Regions from separate parts of the Streptomyces sp. 3330 genome, predicted to be linked through region 2. Evidence: riboswitches for the same ligand, from Rfam matches in the RefSeq annotation. Region 2 holds a riboswitch; the other holds the start of a gene.
What was found. A riboswitch is a leader RNA that binds a small molecule or an ion and turns the genes downstream of it on or off. The one in region 2 is predicted to bind glycine.
Positions count from the first base shown of each region.

Region 1 (4,180 bases), on a different contig from region 2:
GTGGAGACCGGCCGCGACCAGGCCCGCGAAGTGCGCCATGTCCACCCACAGGAAGGCCTCGACCTCGTCCGCGATGCGGCGGAACTCCGCGAAGTCCAGCTGCCGCGGGTACGCCGACCAGCCGGCGATGATCACCTTCGGGCGGTGCTCCTTGGCGAGGCGCTCGACCTCGGCCATGTCGACCAGACCGGCGTCGTCCACGTGGTAGGCGACCACGTCGAACTGCTTGCCGGAGAAGTTCAGCCGCATGCCGTGGGTCAGGTGACCGCCGTGCGCCAGGTCCAGGCCGAGGATCGTGTCGCCGGGCCGGGCCATGGCGAACAGGGCGGCCTGGTTGGCGGAGGCGCCCGAGTGGGGCTGCACGTTGGCGTACTCGGCGCCGAACAGCTCCTTGATCCGGTCGATCGCGATCTGCTCGGCCACGTCGACGTGCTCGCAGCCGCCGTAGTAGCGGCGGCCCGGGTAGCCCTCGGCGTACTTGTTGGTCAGGACCGAGCCCTGCGCCTCCATCACCGCGAGCGGAGCGAAGTTCTCCGAGGCGATCATCTCGAGCGTGGACTGCTGACGGTTCAGCTCGGCGTCGACCGCGGCGGCGATCTCCGGGTCGAGCTCGTGCAGGGGCGTGTTCAGGACGGACATGCGTCTACGACTCCTCAGCCGGCGGTGAAGGCGGTGTACTCGTCGGCGGAGAGCAGGTCGTCCTGCTCGCCCGCCGTGCGTACCTTGAACAGCCATCCGCCCTCGAAGGGAGCGGAGTTCACCAGCGCCGGGTCGTCGACGACGTCCTGGTTGACCTCGACGATCTCGCCGGAGACCGGCGCGTACAGCTCGCTGACCGACTTGGTCGACTCCAGCTCGCCGCAGGTCTCGCCCGCGGTCACCGTGTCACCGACCTCCGGGAGCTGTACGAAGACCACGTCACCGAGCGCGTTGGCCGCGTGCTCCGTGATGCCGACCGTCGAGACGCCGTCCTCGGCGACCGACAGCCACTCGTGCTCCTTGCTGTAGCGCAGCTGCTGGGGGTTGCTCATGGCTTGAATTCTCCTGTACGCGGGAGGGTGCTGGTGAATAGGGGACTGCGGAAACGCACGTGAGCGGCGGAAGTGTGCGCAGCGTCACGCGCGGGCGGGCGTCGACGCGCCCAGTGTCTACTTCTGGCGCTTGTAGAACGGCAGCGCCACGACCTCGTACGGCTCGTGGCTGCCCCGGATGTCCACGCCGACGCCCGTGGTGCCCGGCGCGGCGTGGGCGGCGTCGACGTACGCCATCGCGATCGGCTTGCCGAGGGTGGGGGAGGGGGCGCCGGAGGTGACCTCGCCGATCACCTCGCCGCCCGCGACGACGGCGAACCCGGCGCGCGGGACCCGGCGGCCCTCGGCGACCAGGCCGACGAGGACGCGCGGGGGCTGCGACGCGGCGCGCCCGGCGGCGGCCTCCAGCGCCGTGCGCCCGACGAAGTCGCCTTCCTTCTCGAACTTCACCACCCGGCCCAGTCCCGCGTCGAACGGGGTGAGGGAGGTGCTCAGCTCGTGCCCGTACAGCGGCATGCCCGCCTCCAGGCGGAGCGTGTCCCGGCAGGACAGGCCGCAGGGCACCAGCCCGGCGCCCTCGCCGGCCTTGGTCAGCGCCTGCCACAGCTCGACGGCGTGCTCCGGCCGCACGAACAGCTCGAAGCCGTCCTCGCCGGTGTAGCCGGTGCGCGCGATGAGGGCCGGGACGCCGGCGACGGTGCCGGGCAGGCCCGCGTAGTACTTCAGGCCGTCCAGGTCGGCGTCGGTGACGGCCGCGAGGATGCCGGGGGACTCGGGGCCCTGCACGGCGATCAGCGCGTAGGCGTCGCGGTCGTCGCGGACCTCGGCGTCGAAGCCGTCGGCGCGCTCGGTCAGCGCGTCCAGCACGACCTGCGCGTTGGAGGCGTTGGCCACCACCATGAACTCGGTCTCGGCGAGCCGGTAGACGATCAGGTCGTCCAGGATGCCGCCGTCCGCGCGGCAGATCATCGTGTAGCGGGCGCGGCCGGCCTTGACCGCCCCGATGTTGCCCACCAGGGCGAAGTCGAGGAGGGCGGCGGCCTGCGGGCCGGTGACGGTGATCTCACCCATGTGCGACAGGTCGAAGAGCCCGGCCCGGGTGCGGACGGCGTGGTGCTCGTCGCGTTCGGAGCCGTAGCGCAGGGGCATGTCCCAGCCGGCGAAGTCGGTCATCGTCGCGCCGAGCGCGCGGTGCACCGCGTCGAGGGCGGTGTGGCGCTGCCCGGCGTTCTGGTCGGATGCGGGGTCGGTACTGCTCATCGGGCGTTCGTCTCCCAAGGCGACGGGATCCCCCCGGTGCGCGCGCAGCGGGGCGGGCAGGCACGGGGGAAGGCGAGGTCGTTCCTCCCCATCTGTCATCGGAACCTGAGAGGTTCGCCATGACGATCCGCGAGGGGATCGACCATGACTTGCACCTTGGGTGGGACCGCTGGAGACAGCGGCCCGCTTTTCAGATGTGCCTCGCCCGCGCGGTAACGGGGCCTGAGAGATTCAAGGGAGGGACTTGCTCCTTCGGCGCCCCAGCGAAGCTGCTGCTGAGGACTCTCCCGCGCGGATTCAAACGGCCGGTATGCAGTTGGCGCGGCCATCATTGCACGGCTCGCCCCGATCACGGCAGGCCGCATCTGTAACCGGCTTGTGTCGGTACGCGCACGAAATCGCCGGGCGCGGCGCATTACCTTCTCTTTACGCTCGGTGGGGATGAGGACACCATCTGACCCCAGGGGAGGACGATCACGGTGAACAGGACGACCAGGGCGAGGTCCACGGCATTCGCGACCGGCTCGGGGCTCGCGCTGCCCGCGCAGCCCGTCGCCCCGGCCCGGGAGGCGCGCGGCCCCCGGCCGGCGCCCGTCGTCCGCGACCTGCGCGAGCGGGCCGGCCGCAGCCCGCACGGCCTGCTCTTCGGCCCCCGGGACCTGGTCGTGGTCACCGGCCTGCCCGGCAGCGGCAAGTCCACGCTCATGCGGCGGACCGTGCGGGGCGTCCGCATCGACTCCCAGGACACCCGGGACCGCTGGGACGCCCGTACCCCGCGTTTCCTGCCCTACGGCCTCTACCGCCCCCTCGTCCGGCTCGCCCACTACGCCGGACTGCGCCGGGCGCTGCGCGGCGGCGAGGGCGTCGTCGTGCACGACTGCGGCACGCAGGCCTGGGTCCGCGACTGGCTGGCCCGCGAGGCCCGCCGCCGCGGCGGCACCCTCCACCTGCTGCTGCTGGACGTCGGCGCGGACACGGCGCTGGAAGGGCAGCGCGAGCGCGGCCGGGGCGTCTCCCGGTACGCGTTCCTGCGTCACCGCCACGCGGCCGCCCGGCTCGCGCGCTCGGTGGAGAAGGGCCGGCTGCCCGCGGGCTGCGGCTCGGCGGTGCTGCTCGACCGCGCGGCGGCCGACACGCTGCGGCGCATCGGGTTCAGGGACTGAGGGCTCCGGCGCGACCCCCGGTACCCGCTAGCCTTTCCGGCACAGCGAAGTGAGTGGTTCTCAGCAGGCGGTAGGCAGATGGATTTCCCCCCGGCGAACTTTCCGACGGACTTCTCCGCGGACTTTCCGGCGCAGGCGCACCCCCATCCGCACGGCGGATGGCCCGGCAACGAGCTGGAGGAGGTGCTCTCCGTCTCCCTCGGCGTGCCGGGGGCCGGCGGCCGGATCGTCGAGGTGCTCGGACGCAGCTTCGTCTGGGTGCCGCTGCCCGGCGGCGGCGGCCCGCACAGCGGCCCCCTCGACTTGCCCACGATGGAGATCGAGGGCCAGGTGTACGTGCCGGTCTTCAGCTCCGAGGAGCAGTTCCGGCAGGTCGTCGGCTCGCACATGTCGTTCACGATCGCGCCGGCCGTCGAGTTCGCCCGGGGGCTGCCCCCGCAGGTGGGCATCCTGGTGAATCCGGACGGCGTGGTCGGCGTCCCGCTGCCCCCGCCCGCCGTGGCCGAGCTCTGCCGGGCCGGCCGCACCCCGCTGGACGGCGGCGCGGCGGGCGGCCGGGTCCGGCTGTACGAGCCCGACTGGCAGGACGACCCGGTGGACTTCCTGGCCGCGGCCTCGGCGGAGTTCGAGGCCACGGGCGTGGTCCGCACGGCCCGCCGCTGCCTGGCCGTCATCGAGACGGCGGACCCGGTGATGTTCGTGGGCGTGGAACTCTCCCGGCCGGAA
Region 1 covers NZ_JAVDVA010000012.1:42,468-46,647, forward strand. Annotated here, with positions in the region: gene glyA (serine hydroxymethyltransferase) at 1-639, opposite strand, end outside; gene gcvH (glycine cleavage system protein GcvH) at 654-1,031, opposite strand; gene gcvT (glycine cleavage system aminomethyltransferase GcvT) at 1,149-2,291, opposite strand; glycine riboswitch at 2,492-2,591, opposite strand; gene J2X68_RS20895 (AAA family ATPase) at 2,765-3,454, shown strand; gene J2X68_RS20900 (enhanced serine sensitivity protein SseB) at 3,533-4,180, shown strand, end outside.
Region 1: linked by a shared signal. The riboswitch ahead of gcvT (glycine cleavage system aminomethyltransferase GcvT) and the one ahead of gcvP (aminomethyl-transferring glycine dehydrogenase) in region 2 are both predicted to bind glycine.

Region 2 (4,180 bases):
GCCAGCTCACCCTGCGACCCGGCGTTCGGCTGGAGGGACACCTTGTCGTACCCGGTGACCTCGGCGAGCCGCTCCTCCAGCTCACGGATGAGCGTCAGGTAGCCCTCCGCCTGCTCGGCAGGCGCGAAGGGGTGCAGCTGACCGAACTCGGGCCAGGTGACCGGCTCCATCTCGGTGGTGGCGTTGAGCTTCATCGTGCAGGAGCCGAGCGGGATCATGCCCCGGTCCAGCGCGTAGTCGCGGTCGGCGAGCCTGCGCAGGTAGCGCAGCATCGCGGTCTCGGAACGGTGCTGGTGGAAGACGGGGTGCGTGAGGATCGCGTCGGACCGCAGCAGCCCGGCGGGCAGGGAGTCCGCGGTGGCCGCGTCGAGCGACTCGATGTCGCCCTCCACGCCGAAGGCGGCCCAGACGGCGAGGACCTGCGCCCGGGCGGTCGTCTCGTCGCAGGCGATCGACACCTGGTCGGCGTCGACGAGGTGCAGGTTGACGCCGAGCTCCCGGGCGGCGGCGACGACCGCGGAGGCCTTCGCCGGAACCCGCACGGTCAGGGTGTCGAAGTACGACCCGTGCACGACCTCGACCCCGCCGGCCTCGAGCCCGGCGGCGAGGATCGTGGCGTACCGGTGCGTGCGCCGGGCGATCGCCCGCAGCCCGTCGGGGCCGTGGTAGACGGCGTACATGCCCGCCATCACCGCGAGCAGCACCTGCGCGGTGCAGATGTTGCTGGTGGCCTTCTCGCGCCGGATGTGCTGCTCACGCGTCTGCAGCGCGAGCCGGTAGGCCTTGTGCCCGTCGGCGTCCACCGAGACGCCCACCAGCCGCCCGGGCAGGCTGCGCGCGAACTGCTCGCGGACGGCCATGTAACCGGCGTGCGGCCCGCCGAAGCCCATCGGCACACCGAACCGCTGCGTGGTGCCGACGGCGATGTCCGCCCCCAGCTCGCCGGGCGACTTCAGCAGCGTCAGCGCGAGCAGATCGGCGGCCACGGTGACGAGCGCGCCGAGCCCGTGCGCCTGGTCGACGAGCGCCTTGAGGTCACGCACGGCACCCGAGGCGCCGGGGTACTGGACGAGCACGCCGTTGATCTCCCGGGCGGCGATCTCCGCCGGGATGCCGTCGCTCAGGTCGGCGACGACGACCTCCACGCCCGCGGGCTCGGCGCGGGTCTCGATCACGGCGATGGTCTGCGGCAGGGCGTCCGCGTCGATGAGGAAGAGGCCCTTCTTGTTCTTCCCCATGCGCCGGGACAGCGCCATCGCCTCGGCGGCAGCGGTGCCCTCGTCGAGCAGCGACGCACCGGAGGTCGGCAGCCCGGTCAGGTCGGCGACCACGGTCTGGAAGTTCAGCAGCGCCTCGAGCCGGCCCTGGGAGATCTCCGGCTGGTACGGCGTGTAGGCCGTGTACCAGGCCGGGTTCTCCATGACGTTGCGCAGGATGACGGGCGGCGTGAACGTCCCGTAGTAGCCGAGGCCGATCATCGAGTCGAGGACCTGGTTGCGGTCGGCCAGCGAACGCAGCTCGGCCAGCACCTCGGCCTCGGTGCGGGCACCCGGCAGGTCCAGCGCGTCGGCGTTCTTGATCACATCCGGGACCGCCGCGGCGGTGAGCTCGTCGAGCGAGCCGTAGCCGACCTGTGCGAGCATCTTGGCCCGCGCTTCGAGGTCGGGCCCGATGTGGCGCTGTTCGAAGGGAATTCCCTGCTCGAGCTCTGCGAGCGGAATGCGATGGGCGGTCATTACGGAGGCCTCCTGGTCTGACACGACCTTCGAGGGTCACCACGGTGGGTACCCGGACGGCCTCCCCCTCTGTCATCTCAACCTGAGAGCTTCACCGGGTCGCCCGAGGGGACCCGGCTTTCACCGTCGGTGAGAGCGGGAACCGTCGACGCCGTCGGCACCCGCCCTGCTTTCCAGAGTGACCTCGTCCGTGCGGTACGTGAGCCTGAGAGATTCCGGGGAGGATTTGCTCCTTCGGCGCCTCCGGTGATGTCCGGAGGACTCTCCCGCGCGGTGTCAGCAGCCATTGTCAGACTACCAGCGGGGTCAATGAGACTCGCTCGAGTGGCCACTCGTCCCAATGTGCTCTTTTGTAGTGCTTACGGATGAGTTGCGACCAAGTGGAGGGCCCGTGCAGACCGACATCGATCCGCGCAACCTGATCGGCCGCAAGGCGTTCGACCGCAACGGCGCCAAGATCGGTACCGTCGACGAGGTCTATCTCGACGACGCCACCGGAGTCCCGGAGTGGGCGGCCATACGCACCGGCCTGTTCTCCCGCGACGCCTTCGTTCCCCTGGAGCCCAGCCGACTGGTCGAGGGCACCCTGCACATCCCCTTCGACCGGGCCCTGATCAAGGACGCTCCCGACTTCGGCGTGGGCCGCCACCTCTCCCCGGAACAGGAACTGCAGCTCTACCACCACTACGGCCTCGACGTGGGCGCCGCTCCCCCGCTTCCGGACCACGACTTCGGCCGACTGGCGGGAACGGACGACAGCTGAGCCTTCCGTCCCTCCCCCGCTCAGCCGCCTCCGTCGCACCGGCCGTCCCGGTCGTGTGTGAGTCACGTCAGCCGCAGGCCCGTATCAGCGCCCCGAGAATCCCGGCCGGGTCGTACAACGGCCGGGCGCCGTCCGTGACGGCTCTCCGGGTGTCGGCGTCGACCGGATCGGTCCGCGCCCAGCGGACGGAACCGACGCCCACCTCGACCTCCAGCCCTGCGGCGGTCGCATACCGCCATGCGGTGACGGACCCGCGTTCCCGGATCCCGATCGCCTCCCCCAGGGCCGGCTCACGTGCCCACCCGGCGTCCTGCGCGTACCGGGCGGGCGCCGTCGACAGCACCACGAGGTTCACGTCCGAGTCGGGCCCCGCGGTCCCCCGCGCGAAGGATCCGACGAGCAGCAGCCCCACCACGTCGCTCCGGTTCCCGGCCCACCGGGTGAGCCGGTCCACCACCCGGCGCATCTCGGCCTCGCGCTCCGGCGACACCCCGGCCGGATCCGCGAACCGGCCCTCGTGCAGCTTCATGCAGCTCCCCATCCGTCACCGGTGTCACCGCACGGGACACCGCCACCGCTTCGACCCACCCCACCCTGCGAACCGCTTCACTCTGTGTAACTGATCCGCCTCACGCGGAGTTCCCGGTCTCCGCCTCCGACGCCTTCGGCTGCGTTGACGGCGCCGCCACCGCGGCCCCGCCCTCGTCGTCAGGTCTTCGTCGCACCAGCGGCAGCGGTTCCGCCGGCTCCAGCCCCGGATCGTCGGTCCGGAAGGTGCGCACCCGTCCCGGCTCCGACTCGGGCGTCTCGAACCGCACGGTGACCCGGCCCAGCCCGCTGCCCTGCACCCATCCGTGGCCGAGCTCGGCATGCCGCACATCGTGTCCCGGGCGCCACTGACGCTCGACCGGCACCGGCACCTCGCCCACGGGCTCGTCCGCGAGTTCCTCCTCGGGCCCGTCGGCCAGGTCCTCGGCGGCCTGCGCGAACAGATCCTCCTGCGTGAAGTCGGCCAGTCCGCTGACGCCCACCCCGAGCAGCCGCACCCCGCCGGTCGTGTCCACCGGGTCCAGCAACCGGGCCGCCGCCTCCCGGACCACCGCCGGATCGTCGGTGGGCCCGCGCAGGGTCTCGGACCGGGTGAGCGTGGAGAAGTCGTACCGCCGCACCTTCAGCACGATGGTCCGCCCCGACAGACCGGCGCCCCGCAGCCTGCGCACACACCGGTCCGCGAGCCGCTGCACCTCCAGCTCCACCCGGACCCGGTCATGGATGTCCACGTCGTACGTGTCCTCGACCGACACCGACTTGGCCTCCCGCTCCGCCACCACGGGCCGGTCGTCGCGGGCCAGCGCCATGGCGTACAGCGCGTGCCCGTGCGCCTTGCCCAGCAGCCGCACCAGCTCGTCCTCACCCGCCTCGGCGATCTCGTCGATCGTGGTGATCCCGGCCCGGCGCAGATGGTCCCCCGTCGCCGGCCCGACCCCCGGCAGGGTCCGCACCGACAGCGGGCCGAGCAGGGCCCGCTCGGTCCCCGGCTCGATGAGCACCAGCCCGTCGGGCTTCGCCTGCTCCGAGGCGATCTTCGCCAGCATCTTGCAGGAGGCCAGGCCCACCGAACCCGTGAGCCCGGTGACGGCCCGTATGTCGGCGCGCAGCCTGATGCCCGCCAGCCGCGCCG
Region 2 covers NZ_JAVDVA010000023.1:132,775-136,954, forward strand. Annotated here, with positions in the region: gene gcvP (aminomethyl-transferring glycine dehydrogenase) at 1-1,736, opposite strand, end outside; glycine riboswitch at 1,920-2,015, opposite strand; gene J2X68_RS31450 (PRC-barrel domain-containing protein) at 2,128-2,499, shown strand; gene J2X68_RS31455 (nucleotidyltransferase domain-containing protein) at 2,567-3,028, opposite strand; gene J2X68_RS31460 (DNA polymerase IV) at 3,129-4,180, opposite strand, start outside.